One region of the Fervidobacterium sp. 2310opik-2 genome, then DNA from elsewhere that is predicted to be linked to it. Evidence: riboswitches for the same ligand, from Rfam matches in the RefSeq annotation. Region 1 holds a riboswitch; the other holds the start of a gene.
What was found. A riboswitch is a leader RNA that binds a small molecule or an ion and turns the genes downstream of it on or off. The one in region 1 is predicted to bind thiamine pyrophosphate.
Positions count from the first base shown of each region.

Region 1 (7,580 bases):
ACTGAGGTAACTTTGTCTGAAAATCCTCAAATCGCAATATTTGAAGATGAATTCGGTAATATTTCCGATGTTATATTCATCCCTCCACTACTTGAAAAACTAGACATACTAGATTCCCAAGTCCCAATAACAAACATATCTGGAAAAAAATTCCTACTCTCTTCAAAATCACCTTACAGACTACTGAGCAAAGTTCTTCTAAACGAACAAAGTGGACTCATACTTGAAGAAGGTGTGGTTATAATAAACGCGCTCAACTCTGAGCTTAACATCAAAGGTTCATTCATATCAACAGGTCCAATAACTATTCTCGAAAGCGGAAGATTAAGCGTAACTCAAAGTGGCATACTTTACCTAAATGGGAATGCGTCCACTACAAATGTAAACTCCGATATAGGGGCTTTAATCTTTCTTGATAACGCGAAGGCTAACAATGCCAATTTAGTACTACCAAACTTCGTTGTCATAAGAAATTCTGAACTTCAAAATGTAACAATAAATGGCGCTTACGCTGTGTATATAATAAATTCAAAGATAGAAAACCTAAACATCCAAAATTGCGGAAAAGTATATATAAACAACTCTGTAGTAAACACCTTCGTGACTTCTCTACTTTCCAAAGTAATCATGTACGACTCTCAAATAGACAACTCTGAAATCTCGGATCTTTCTGAGCTGAACATAGTTAATTCGAAAATTTCATCGCTGAAAATTCTAAAAGGTGGATTAGTTAAATCAAAAAATTCTGAATTAAACCAAATTGATATTGATGATTATTCAATAATCTACTTATTCAATACAAGTGCAAACGCGCTCAACGTAGGCAATGGAAAATATTACAACCTTGAAAGTAAGATAAAAACAATAAACAAAATTAAAAAATGAAATCTTTCAGATTGTGGGGGTGAAAATGATGAATGATTGTGTATTTTGCAAAATAATCGATGGGCAAATACCTTCTGAAAAAGTATACGAAGACAATGACTTTATCGTTATCAAAGACATTCGCCCAGTCGCTCCTGTTCATCTGCTTGCGATATACAAAAAACACATTGCGACAATAAACGACCTTTCCGAAGAAGATTCTAAAAACATGTGGAAACTATTTGAAGTGATAAAAAAAGTAACAAAAGACCAAAACCTCGAAAGCTATAGAATCGTCCAAAACAATGGCAAAGACGCTGGTCAAGAAGTTCACCACATACACTTCCATATAATCGGCGGAAGAAAATTAGGCGCTTTGGGATGATTGAATCGATTCTGAGCTATCAAAATACAAATAATCAAACAAATTCACCAAAAATCGGCAATTGACATACAGATATAGGTAAGATAAAATCAAATTAGAAAAAGTGAATATTCTCCCAAGGGGAGCTCCATACTGCGGGGCTGAGAGGAGGGAGGCAATCCCTCGACCCTACGAACCTGATCCGGGTAATACCGGCGGAGGGATTGGGAGTGGTAATTATTGTAAAAAAGTTAAATAAGCAAAATGAAATATCAAAACAAAAATCCCTCCGAAGAAAATTCGGAGGGATTTTTTATTGTAAAAAACTTCAAAACAGAGAGGAGATGAGTATGAAAGACTTAAAGATTTCCCAACTTATCGTAAAGCATTACTTCCAAAAACTAAACGATGTGCTGAATGTAGATGTAGCTATAGCTGGATGTGGGCCAAGCGCCCTTGCTCTTGCCACAGAACTTGCCAAAAATGGTAGAAAAGTAGCGATTTTTGAGGCGAAAAACGAACCTGGCGGAGGTATTTGGGGCGGTGGAATGATGTTCAATGAACTAGTTTTGGAAAGTGAACTCGAATGGTATTTGAAGGAACATCATATTAAGTACAAAAAGGAAGATGAGTTCATCGTTGTTGATGCCGTGCACTTTGCTTCCGCAATGCTTTACAACGCAACGAAAAATGGTGCGTATATATTCAATAACGTATTCGTTGAAGACCTTGTTATGTACAATGAAAGAATATCCGGTGTTGTCATAAACTGGATGCCAACTATAAAGGAAAAATTACACGTCGACCCTATAACGGTTGTAGCTAAATTCACAGTTGACGGCACGGGACATCCAGCAAATCTCGTCAGATTACTCTCCAAAAGAGGAATAATTAATTCTGTAAAAGGTTCTTCGGAAAACCTTTGCTCATGCGGAGTTGTTGAATACGAATTTCCAATGGACGCTGAGAATGGTGAAAAATTCGTCGTTGAAAACACAAAAGAAATTTACCCCGGTCTTTACGTCATGGGCATGGCGGCGGTAAGTGTCGGTGGTGGACCAAGAATGGGGCCAATTTTCGGTGGAATGATAATGTCTGGTCTTCGCGCTGCTGAATTGATCGAAGAAGAAATAAAAAGGATAGAAACATCAGAAAACAAAAAGCTGGTGAAAGCATGACACAACTTGAAATGGCAAGAAACTCTCAAATATCTCCAGAAATGACAACCTGTGCACAATACGAAGTGGTAGATGTCAAAGAAATAATTGAAAAACTGGCACTTGGGAAAGCCGTTATACCAAAAAACAAAATCCACAAAATATCAAGACCAATGGTTGTCGGTGAAGGATTTTCTGTAAAAGTTAACGCAAACATTGGAACATCACTTGGCTATAGTTCACTTGAAGAAGAAATCGAAAAGTTAAAAGTAGCTATAGACTCTGGTGCGGATTCCGTCATGGTACTCTCCACGTGGGGAGATTTAAAGGAAATGAGAAGAATTTTAGTCGAAATGAGCCCTGTGCCGGTTGGTTCAGTACCAATTTACGATTCCGCTGTTCTTTCGTACAAATCTGGAAAAAACGTTGTAGATTTCTCAGAGAAAGATTTCATAGATATGGTTAAATCGCACGCAGAAGATGGTATAGACTTCATGACCATTCACGTTGGAATAACGAAAAACGTGCTTGAAAAGGTTAAAAACAACCAAAGAATACTAAAAATAGTTAGTCGCGGGGGAGCGATTGTCACAGGCTGGATGATAAAAAATAACAAAGAAAATCCTTTCTATGAGTATTTCGACGAGATATTAGATATAGCTAGAGAATACGACGTAACGCTTAGCTTAGGTGATGGCATGAGACCCGGCGCTATTCTTGATGCCACTGACCATCAACAATTGGAAGAATTGTTCGTTATGCGCGAATTGGTTGAAAGAGCTTGGGAAAAAGGCGTACAAGTCATGTTAGAGGGTCCTGGACACGTACCACTCAATGATATAGAGATGAACGTGAAATTGATGAAAAAAGTGGGAAAAGGTGCTCCAATATTTTTATTAGGTCCCCTCCCCACAGATAGAGGTGTTGGATACGACCATATAGTTAGCGCTATTGGAGGAGCTTTGGCAGCTTACTATGGTGCCGATTTCCTGTGTTATGTAACACCATCTGAGCATGTTTCACTTCCAACTGTTGAAGATGTCAAAGAAGGTGTTATAGCTTCAAAAATAGCAGCAACGATAGCCGATGTGGCTCGTGGAAACAAAAAAGCCTTAGAACTCGAAAAACAAATGGCCATAGCAAGGAGTAAATTTGATTGGGAGAAGATGTTCGAATTGGCTATCCACTCTGAAAAAGCTAAAGATTACTTAAAGAAAAGACCATACGAAGAAAAAGGCTGTTCGATGTGTGGTCCTTTTTGCGCAATAAAAATAGCTAACGAATACGCAAAATAAATAAAATCAAAAGGGGATAAAAAATGCGAAAAGGCATATCAACAAGCATGATAAGGGCAAATATCGAAAAAATAGAAACTTTACCGGTATCATCACATTACGAACTCACATTTTTTAAGCAACAAGATGTTGAGACAGTCTTAAACTTCCTAAAAAAACGAAACGCGACATTTGGAATACATGCACCGTTTATATACAAATACAAAGAAACGCATCCATTCCCAACGCACCTCTTAGAAGATTTGAGAATAGACACATACATAACGAACGTATTTTGTGGTAAATTTGCAAAAAACATAGGCGCAGAATATATAGTAATCCACTTTCCAAACGCAAAGCAGAAGGATAATTGGAAAAAGGAAAAGATAGTAAATCAAGCGATAAACCATATCGTAAATTTAAATCGAATTATAGAAACTAGAATTGAAAATGTATATTTAAATGATTATTTCCATAATCCACAAGATTATGTATGGCTCGCGAAGGAAACCAACACTAAGCTATGTATAGATATCGGCCATTTACTCATAGACGCGGAACATTACATGTTCGACACTATAGACTTTCTTAATCAAACAATTGAATACACCAAAGAATACCATCTTTATTACGCTGATATTGAAACATACAACAAATGTCACCATGCGCCGTGGGGGGATTCTTTACAATTCAAAAAAATACTCGAATTTATGATCCAAACTAAAGAATTAGATATAGATTTGTTAATCGAACCATCAAACGATTGTCCAAATGAATTGAGTAAGCTTTTAGAGTTTTGGGAGGCGGTCTAAACATGTCAAATACCGTACTTGTTGTATCCGGGTTTGATCCATCAGCAGGAGCCGGGATTTTACAGGATATAAAATCGTTATCTTTACTTGGAATAAGCGCAATCGGAGTTGTCAGCGCGTATACAGTTCAAAATAGTGAAAAAGTTTTTCTCGCAAAATTCAGAAAATGGGAAGAAATAGATTCGGAGTTAACAGTCCTTCCCGAGCCTGATTACGTAAAAATAGGTCTCATATCTCCTGAAATGGTCAAATTCATTCGAGAAAAATATCCTGATGCGAAAATTGTTTGGAACATTGTTCTCAAAGCAAGTTCTGGGTACGAATTTGAGCAAAGAGAAATCGTTAAAGAAAATTTTGATTACGCCGATTACATTGTTTTAAACAACAAAGAAGCGCAAGAGTTAGATGTTAAACCTTCAGAAAAATTTATTGTAACGTACGGCCATACCGAAGGAGAATACATTAGCGTTTACTATAATGACAAAGAGATGAAGACAAAAAGAATTAAAGGACCTAAAGGTTCATCATTCCACGGAACTGGATGTGCTTTCACAAGCATTTTCACAGGATTTCTATCTATGGATTACCCCGTGGAAGAGGCTATTCAATCTGCGATGATTGTAATGAGCAAAATTCTAGAAAGAAGTACGGAAATACAGCAAGTGCAAAGTGAAAAACTCGCCCGTGAGTGGATGAAATACGACGCATTAGAAAGCCTAAGAATCGTGAAGGAAGAAATAGAAAAGATAGGCCACTTAACTATTCCAGAAGTTGGTCAAAATATTTCTTACGCACTCCCATGGTCACAACGTGAAGAAGAAGTAGCTAAATTTCCAGGGAGAATAAGACTAAAGGAAGGAAAAGCGTGCTTTGTCTCAGACCCGTCTTTTAATGACAAATCGCACACAGCAAGAATGGCTATAACGGCAAAGTCATTCAAACCTTACATAAGATGCGTAAGTAATGTAAGATACGAAGAAAAGTACATAGAAAACGCAATGAAAAAAGGGTTGAAAGTATTTAAATACGATAGAAACTTGGAACCTGAAGAGATTAAAAACAGCGATGGGAGTTCCATGCAATGGATGATAAAATACGCCATAGAAAAGACAGGTGAACTCCCAGATATCATTTACGATGAAGGTTGGTATGGAAAAGAAGCGATGATAAGAGTATTCGGAAGAAATCCTCAAGAAGTAATACAGAAAATAAAAATAATCGTTGGCATTTCAGAATAGCAAAAATTAAAGGCTTCGGAAAAAGACCGAAGCCTTTAATTTTTATCAACCATTAAAAGCCTTTTTCAAATTCACCATCTCCAACGCAGCCATAGCTGCTTCAAACCCTTTGTTACCACTCTTTATTCCAGCTCTATTCAAAGCTTGTTCTACAGTATCCGTTGTCAACACGCCAAAAGTGATAGGAATCTTCGAAGTCATATTAAATTGAGCAACAACCTTTCCTATTTCATTAGCGACAATATTGAAATGGTAAGTCTCACCTTGGATAACAGCAGCTAATACAATTATCCCATCGTATCGTTCCTCCTGCTTTGTCATCAAATTAAGTGCATACGCAACTTCCATACTTCCCGGCACTCTAACAACTTCGATGTCTTCGTATCTCACACCATGCCTTGTCAAACAATCTACAGCACCCTCAAGAAGCCTTTCAGTAACGGTACTATTAAACCTTGACAAAACTATCCCAAAACGCAAACCTTCTCCTGAAAAACCGCCTTCAATTACTTTGTAATTTTTGTAACCGTTGCTCATAAATTGACCTCCTTTGACCCTTCAATCTCTATCAAATGACCAAATTTTTCTACCTTAGTCTTTAGATAACTCACATTGAATTTCGTTACTTTCCCATAAAGGCTCACACGTTCAACGACGCTTATCCCATAACTTTCTAAAGCCTTAACCTTGTTTGGATTATTCGTTAAAAGCCTTACTTTATCAATGCCAAGTGCTTTTAATATCTGACTTGCCGCTGCATAATCGCGCTGGTCAGGTTTAAACCCCAGTTTTACATTCGCCTCGTACGTATCCAACCCTTTATCTTGAAGTTCATAAGCACTTATTTTTGCGCTTAAACCTATATCCCTCCCTTCCTGCCTAAGGTAAATAAGCACTCCTCCATCTTTTTCTATCATCTTCAAAGCTTTACCAAGTTGCGAGCCGCAATCACACCTTAGAGAAGATAAGCAATCGCCAGTCACACATTCAGAGTGAATCCTTACAAGTGGCACACCTTGCCATCGCTTAACAAGCGCAAAATGCTCTTTGTAATCTAATTTATTGTCAAAAGAAACAATTTCAAATATCCCATATTCGGTTGGTAATTTCGCAGTGGATTTAATCTTGATAAGTTCATTACTTAAAACGTAAAGTCTCCATACATCTTTAATACTCATAGTCTTCAATTCAAACTTCTCAGCTAATTTACTTAAATAATCAAAATCATGCGAGTCGCCTCTCTCGTTTAAAATTTCAACAATAACAGAGTAAGGCTTAAATCCACACATTTTCATGAGCTCAACCGAAGATTCGCTGTGCCCACGCCTTTTGGAAAAATCCTGCGAACCAATCAACATCACATGACCTGGATACCTAAATTCACTTATTTTTTTGTCTCTATTAGCCAACGCCCTGCAAGTTACCGCCCTTTCATACGCACTTATCCCTGTACCATCACCAAAATCTATTGGAATAAAATAATTTGCGCCGTAATTCGTGGGCAACTTGAAAAATCCTCTGCTCAGTAAATCACCTTCCGGTGCAACCAAACAAAAAAGCCCTTTACCATACCTGACAAAAAATTCAACCATACTCTCATCGATAAGCTCGGCTGGATAAACAAAATCCCCTTCTTTTTCTCTATTCTCATCAATTAATATAAGTGGTTTACCCGAAAGAAAATACTCCCTCAAATCCTTCAAAATACCCAATTCAATACTCATACATCATCCCATCCTTATACCCCTTCTCAAGATTATTTAATTCATTATGAATAAACCTTGCTAATACATCAATCTCATAGTTGACATAGGAACCAGAGGTAATAAATTTAAACGTCGTATTTTCTATTGTGTGTGGTATAAGTTGAA
Region 1 is NZ_LNGG01000026.1:42,752-50,331, forward strand. It holds gene AS161_RS08155 (hypothetical protein) at 1-885, shown strand, start outside; gene AS161_RS08160 (histidine triad nucleotide-binding protein) at 914-1,249, shown strand; TPP riboswitch at 1,358-1,470, shown strand; gene AS161_RS08165 (sulfide-dependent adenosine diphosphate thiazole synthase) at 1,579-2,406, shown strand; gene thiC (phosphomethylpyrimidine synthase ThiC) at 2,403-3,680, shown strand; gene AS161_RS08175 (sugar phosphate isomerase/epimerase) at 3,704-4,471, shown strand; gene AS161_RS08180 (thiamine-phosphate synthase family protein) at 4,474-5,709, shown strand; gene ribH (6,7-dimethyl-8-ribityllumazine synthase) at 5,755-6,246, opposite strand; gene AS161_RS08190 (bifunctional 3,4-dihydroxy-2-butanone-4-phosphate synthase/GTP cyclohydrolase II) at 6,243-7,433, opposite strand; gene AS161_RS08195 (riboflavin synthase) at 7,423-7,580, opposite strand, start outside.

Region 2 (7,580 bases), on a different contig from region 1:
CCTATCCAAAATAAATCCACTATATCGTACATCGATTGCATAACACTACCAACAATCGATGGAAGGGCTAATTTAAACAACTGTCTGGAATTATCAAGGAACTTCGATTTATCAAAATTCAGAAAAGCACCTCCAAATTCTGTATTATACGGAATTTTTAATATGCTTGTACATCTTTATCATAACATAAGCGTTTGCAAAGTAGAAAATGGAACTTATTACGAATATAAGTGTATAACCATTTTTAAAAGCAGTTAGAAGTGAAAACATCTCAGCAGACAGAGCACGTGATACATTATTAACGAAATTATTAGCGCCGTTTATAGTTGCAATCTTATCACGCCTAACATTTGAATAAACGAGTGCGCTTAGCAAAGGACTAACCATGTTCATAACTGCGAATCTAACTATATAGACACTTGTAAATGTTATCGGTTCTCTCACAAAACTTAAAGAGACTATAAGTATAGGTACAACTACGTAAGAAAAGATAAGTATATTCATATCGCCGAACCTCTTACCAAGTTTGTGAGAAAACACTGCCCCAAGGCTTGTTGCCAATTGCGCCAAAGCTAAAATTATACCTATAACGGAAGCACTCATTTTGAATAAATCGTAAAATATGACATTTCCAAAACTAACGAACAATCCAGCCCCGAAACCAACACTTATCGTTGATAGCATATAGTAGAAAACTACTTTAGATTTTTTAGGAGAAAATACAGATATAAATTCTTGAAAATCAATAACATTGGAATTTTTAAGATTTACTTCATTTTGAATCCTCAATTTTCTTAAAGGAATTATAGCAAAAATTCTTGAAAGGCTTGCAGTGATAAGAACCCATTTTGCTGGAAACATATCGCCAAGTACTCCACCCAAAACATTTCCTATAACTCCGGTAAACATTCCAACTCCGAAATTTAAACCAAAAAATTTTGCTCTGTTGTCACTATCAGTTTTAAGAACTAAGAGAGTCGATAAAATTATGGAAGTAGCTGAAGTGAATCCACCAAAAAAGAACGAAGTGATAATCAGTTGAAAATAAGATTTGGTGATTACACGGTATACGCCAAAAAATATACCTAAAAGTTGCGAAAATATTATCAGTTTTTTCTTATCGAACTTATCAGCAAAAAAGCCAAATACCAATCCAAAAAATGCCGCTCCCCACAAGCTAGTAGAGGTTATTCTTCCAACAATACTTGTTGGAACTCCGCTTTGTCTTAAAACTAAATTAAATAGTGTTCCATATATACCCTGAGCAAGCCCGTCAATAAGGGTAAATAAAGTTATAAGCAAAGGTTGAGACATTTATACACCATCTTCCTTTTTTACCTATTTTGTTCGTATTTCAAACTATTCTAATTCAATTGTACCATTAGGCCAGAAAACTTCAACAACTAAACAAAAAACCAACTTATTCAAAGTAACACAAAATTAAAAATTATCACTCTTGACATATAAGTGATAATATGGTAAAATTCAAAACGAAAGGAAAAAGAAAAAATAGAAGAAAGGAGATGATTTTATGGTGTTTAACATGGAGGACTTCACGGAAAATGCTCAAGAGATACTCCAGTCTGTTAACGACATCTTAAATCGTTACAGACAAAACCAGTTGGCGCCTGAGCATATTTTATTAACTATGCTTGAAAACACTAAAAACGCAGCTGTAGATATTCTTACTTTCCTCAATGTTGATACGGATGCGTTGAGAAGAGACGTTGAAAGGATTATTTCTTCAAAAGGTGGTTATTACTATTCTGGCAGCAGTGGTACAAACCAAATTTACATAACCCCAGATACAACAAAAGTTATTAACGAGGCAAAGCGCGAAGCGAAAAGAATGGGAGATGAAAAGGTTGGTACAGACCACTTACTTTTAGCAATGGCTATTGTACCAGAGACAACAACTTATAGGTTATTGAGTAAATATGGAATAACACAAGATGCGCTTTACAGTGCTATAAAACAATTAAGAATGCAAAGGACTTATTCTGAAGAAGAAAACATCGACATTCTTGCAAAGTTTACTGAAAACCTCACCGAAATGGCAAAAAACGGACAACTCATGCCTGTAGTTGGCCGTGAAAATGAAATCAACAGGATGATTGAGATACTTGGACGCAAGATTAAGAACAACCCCGTTCTGATAGGTGACCCAGGCGTTGGTAAAACAGCGATTGTTGAAGGGCTTGCGCAAAGGATTGTTAATAAGGACGTGCCAGAATTCTTGAAGAATAAAACAATACTTAAATTAGACCTTGCAAGATTGGTTGCTGGTACGAAATTCAGAGGGGAATTCGAGGAAAGACTAAAAAAACTTATAGACGTACTTAAGAAGAGAACAGACGTTATACTCTTTATCGACGAATTACACACAGTTGTTGGTGCTGGTGCCGCTGAGGGTGCACTTGATGCAGGTAACATTCTAAAACCAGAGCTTGCCCGTGGAACGTTAAGGGTTATCGGTGCGACTACAGTTGAAGAATACAGGAAACATATTGAAAAAGACAAAGCGTTAGCAAGAAGATTCCAAGTAATCTTTGTCCCAGAACCAAGTATAGAAGAAACCATCGAAATCTTGAAAGGTTTGAAGGCCAAATTTGAAGAATTCCACAACGTCTCTATAAGTGATAAGGCAATTGAGTTTGCGGCGAAGATGTCCGCAAGGTATATCACCGACAGATTTTTGCCAGACAAAGCAGTTGATCTTGTAGACGAAGCTGCGGCAAGGGCAAAAATTGATGGAAAGAAAGAAATAGTTGAAGAAGATATCGCAAGTGTTATTGAAAGATGGACGGGTATCCCCGTCGGTAAAATAATGGGTGATGAAAAGGAAAAGATAAAGAACCTTGAAAAGATAATACATGAAAAGTTTGTTGACCAAGAAGAAGCAGTGAAGATTGTTTCGAATGCAATCAAAATGTCCCGTGCAGGTATTAGAAATCCAAAAAGACCACTTGGTGTGTTCTTGTTCCTCGGACCAACCGGAGTTGGTAAGACAGAGCTTGCTAAGAGATTAGCGGATGTACTATTTGGTAGTGAAAAAGCGCTTATAAGAATCGATATGAGCGAATATATGGAAAAGCATTCAGTAGCCAGACTTATAGGTGCACCTCCGGGATACGTTGGTTATGAAGAAGGTGGTCAATTAACAGAGCAAGTTAGAAGAAGACCTTACAGTGTAGTGCTCTTTGACGAAATTGAAAAGGCGCACCCAGAAGTGTTCAATGTACTCTTACAGTTATTTGATGATGGAAGACTTACAGATGGTAAAGGGACGACAGTTGACTTTAGGAATACCATAATCATAATGACAAGTAACATTGGTTCAGATGTTATAATGCAAGACATTGAAGAGGGTTTCGAAGACTTGATACCAAGACATATAGAAGAAGAAATGAGGAAATACTTCCGCCCAGAGCTTATAAACAGAATAGATGCGGCTGTAGTCTTTAAGCCTCTTAAGAAAGAACACATCAAGGAGATAATCGAAATATACACAAAGGAATTAAACGAAAGACTCATCGATTCAGATAAAGATATAAAGGTTGTTCTTGATGAGAGTATGAGAGAATACCTTGCAACTGAGGGGTACGTTCCGTCAATGGGAGCAAGGCCTTTGAGAAGATTATTTGAGAATACTGTAGAATTTAAGCTTGCAGAACTCATAATTGATGAAAAAGTAAAAGAAGGCCAAACTGTAAAGTTTATTTGGGAAGAAGGAATATTAAAGTGGGAAATTTTATAAAAGAATCTTTTAAAGATACAATTTAATACTTGACACAGTCTAACAAAGGGTTATAATAGGATTGAATTTAATAATGCCTGGAGGGGAGCTCCAAAATGCGGGGCTGAGAGGAAGGAGTCAATCCTTCGACCCTTCGAACCTGATCCGGGTAATACCGGCGGAGGGACCAGGTGACTCAAAAATTTGAGTTCTGGAATAAGCAATTAAAAATCGTCCCTCCGAAAAAATGCGGAGGGACGATTTATTTTTGGAGGTGGGAGGATGAAAAAGTTCTTGGTTATTTCTCTACTTTTAGTTGTTTCTTTAGTGATTATTGCTGCAGAGCTTGTTATTTACACGTCCGATAGCTTTGCTGGAGGTATAGGAAAAGTTATAGCGCCGAAGTTCGAAAAGGTCTACAAATGCAAAGTTAAAATGATAAGTTTTGGTTCGATGGGAGATGTCTTAGCAAGAATTATCGCCGAAAAAAATTCACCTAAAGCTGATGTAGTGATAGGCTTAAATCCTCAACAGTTACAAAAGGCCATTAAGGAAGGTGTTCTTGAGAAATATAGACCAGTTAACTCAAAAAATATTGTTTATAAGTCTTTAGTTACAGATTATGGTACTGTTTACGATTACGGTGCACTTGCCATGATTTACAACGTAGAAAAGATTAAAAACCCACCACGTTCCTTTAAAGATTTACTCAAGCCTGAATATAAAGGTAAGATAGTACTTATCGATCCAAGAACATCAAGTACTGGCTTAACTTTTCTTATGTGGACTATCGCTGCATTCGGCGAAGATGATGCTATGGAATATTGGAAACAATTAAAAAATAATGTTTTAATGTTTACAAGTGGTTGGAGTGCAGCGTTTAAGATGATTGAAACAGGGGAAGCAGATATAATAGTAAGCTATGCCACAGATGGTGCTTACAGCATGTACAAGTACGGTTCAATAAAGTATATGCCCGTTATATTCGAAGAAGGAGCATACGTGCTTGAAGAGTATGCCTCAATTGTAAAGGGTGCAAAGAATCTCGCACTTGCAAGGACATTTTTAGAGTTTATACTAACACCAGATTTTCAAAAAGAAGTGCCTCTTAATCAATGGATGATGCCGGTTATAAATGTCGAGCTTCCCGAAGTTTTCAAATATGTACCAACATTTAAGAAAATTCTCAAAGTCAAGCCAGATGTCAACGACAGGATAGATGAAGTACTCAAAAAATGGGAAAAGGCTGTGATTGGCTAGAAGATGAATAAGTTTAGGTAATCATAATTAATGGGCTGCCTTTTGAATATCGCAGCCCATTTTTATTTAGTTTTATAAAATGATGAACAAACTTTAGATAGGTAAGGTCTAAAATAATAGGATTATAAAAATCGAAAGGAGGATTAAAATTTGAGAAAGTTAATCGTTATAATTGTTATATTATTAACATTTCTTAGTACTTTTTCTCAATTTTTAAAGGTGGGATTTTTGCTAGGCTCACCTTACGCGTTTTGGAAAGGTGAAAAGTTTGGTGGTATAGATTACGATATTCTTAAAAAGGTTGTCTCCGATATGGATTATCAGCTTGAAATATACATTCTCCCATTTACCGCTTTAAAACCTGAGATTTTGAATGTTCTTAATTTGGATATCGTGGCTGGTGGAATACATATGACCGAAGAACGCAAAAAAACATTTTCTTTTTCCATTCCGTATATTCAATCTGGACTCGCTATTGTTTTAAGAAATGGGTTGCAATGGAATGGCGATGTTGAAAAGATAACATTTGCTGTTAAAGAAAGTGCAACTGGTCAAAAAGTAATCCAGGATTGGCTGAAAGAGGGCAAAAAGGTTAAATACAAAATTTTTGTCTCAAATGAAGAAATACTTGCAAATTTGCTGACTAAAAAAATCGATGCAGCTTTTTTTGATTACATTAATGCACTGTACTTTTCAAGAGTTTATGGATTTAGTGTTTATAAAGATTTAATATACAAAATTGATGTTGGATATATAATTCTCAACAAATCTATAGAAAAAGAATTCAACGAAAAGCTCAAAAAGCTCTTGGATACTTATGTAAAACGAGTTTTAACAAGTTATGTTGGAAGTTGGAAATAATTTAAATAAAAAGCGGTGGTTAACTTTAAAAACCACCGCTTTTTAATTTTAAATTTTTGCTAAATTATCAACCCACCATCAACGCCAATTACTTGTCCCGTTACAAATGACGATTCATCAGAAGCAAGGAACAAATAAACGTAAGCGACTTCTATTGGTTCACCAAGTCTTTTCAGAGCAGCTTTTTCTGCCATAGCTGTTAATATTTTTTCAGGAACTTTTTCTGTCATCGGTGTTTTGATAAAACCTGGAGCGACCGCGTTAACTCTAATTTGTGCACCTTTTCTTGCGAATTCTTTTGCCCATGTCTTTGTCATACCTATTACACCGGCTTTTGTTGCCGAATAATTTGTTTGTCCTATGTTTCCATATACACCGACAACTGACGAAGTATTGATAATACTTCCCTTTCCAGCTTCCAACATGTATGGTACAACGGCTTGCGTCATATTGAATACACCTTTCAAGTTTACGTTAATTACCTTATCCCAATCTTCTTCTGTCATATTTTGAATGAGCGCGTCTCTTGTTATACCTGCATTGTTGATGAGTACATCAATCTTTCCAAATTTTTCTATAACATCTTTTACGACTTCAGCTATCCGTGCTCTATCGGTGACATCGAGTTTATAAAAATGGATATTTGGGTTATCGTAAGTTGCTTCACCAACATCGCAAGCTATTACAATTGCACCTTCCTTAGCGAATAATTCTGCCGCTGTACGACCTATACCACTACCTGCTCCCGTGATTATACAAACTTTTCCTGCTAGTCTCATAAATCTTTCCCCCTTCATTTAAAAATTTACTCGATATTTTCAACTATAACCGCTGTGCCCATTCCTCCACCGATACACAACGTTGCAAGACCGTATTTTAGATGTCTCTTCTTCATTTCGTAAAGCAGTGTAACAATTATTCTATTTCCACTTGCACCGATTGGATGACCTAATGCTATACCACCGCCGTTAACATTTGTTCTTTCCAAAATCCATTCTTTCGAAACTCCAAACAATTTTTCCCAACCTTTTATTACTGCCAAACTCTGCGCGGCGAATGCTTCATTAAGTTCTATAAGTTCGATATCTTGGAATGAAAGACCAGCTTTTTTAAGAACCTTTTCAGTTGCTGGCACTGGGCCTATTCCCATTCTCATTGGGTCAACACCAGCTTGTGCCCAAGCAACTATTCTTCCAAGTGGTTTTACACCTTTCTTTTCAACATATCTTTCACTGGCAAGTACGAGAGCACTTCCACCATCGTTAATACCACTCGCATTTCCAGCTGTAATAGTGCCATCAGGTTTGAACGCAGGTTTTAATTTCGCAAGTGATTCCAAAGTAGTATCGAATCTTGGGTGTTCGTCTGTATCGAAAATTTTTACGCCTTTTTTATCTGGTATCTCAACTGGCACAATCTCATCTTTAAATTTTCCGTTTTCTATAGCTGCTTTTGCTTTCATTTGGCTGTTATATGCAAACTCATCCTGCTCTTGTCTTGAAATCCCAAATTCCTCTGCCAGCTTTTCGGCGGTTAATCCCATATGGACTTTGTTAAATACATCGGTTAAACCATCTAAAATCATATGGTCTTGTAATTCTTGTGTACCAAATTTTAATCCAAACCTTGATTTGTAGCTCAGTAAGAAAGGAGCTTGTGACATACTTTCTATACCGCCAGCTAAAACAACATCTGCTTCACCAAGCTCGATATCCGTTGCACC
Region 2 is NZ_LNGG01000012.1:193,080-200,659, reverse strand. It holds gene AS161_RS06410 (MATE family efflux transporter) at 1-80, opposite strand, end outside; gene AS161_RS06405 (MFS transporter) at 145-1,314, opposite strand; gene AS161_RS06400 (ATP-dependent Clp protease ATP-binding subunit) at 1,532-3,757, shown strand; TPP riboswitch at 3,829-3,940, shown strand; gene AS161_RS06395 (thiamine ABC transporter substrate-binding protein) at 4,019-4,996, shown strand; gene AS161_RS06390 (transporter substrate-binding domain-containing protein) at 5,147-5,857, shown strand; gene AS161_RS06385 (beta-ketoacyl-ACP reductase) at 5,917-6,636, opposite strand; gene AS161_RS06380 (acetyl-CoA C-acetyltransferase) at 6,663-7,580, opposite strand, start outside.
Region 2: it holds a riboswitch for thiamine pyrophosphate, as region 1 does, so the genes downstream of both, AS161_RS06395 (thiamine ABC transporter substrate-binding protein) here and AS161_RS08165 (sulfide-dependent adenosine diphosphate thiazole synthase) in region 1, are expected to answer to the same signal.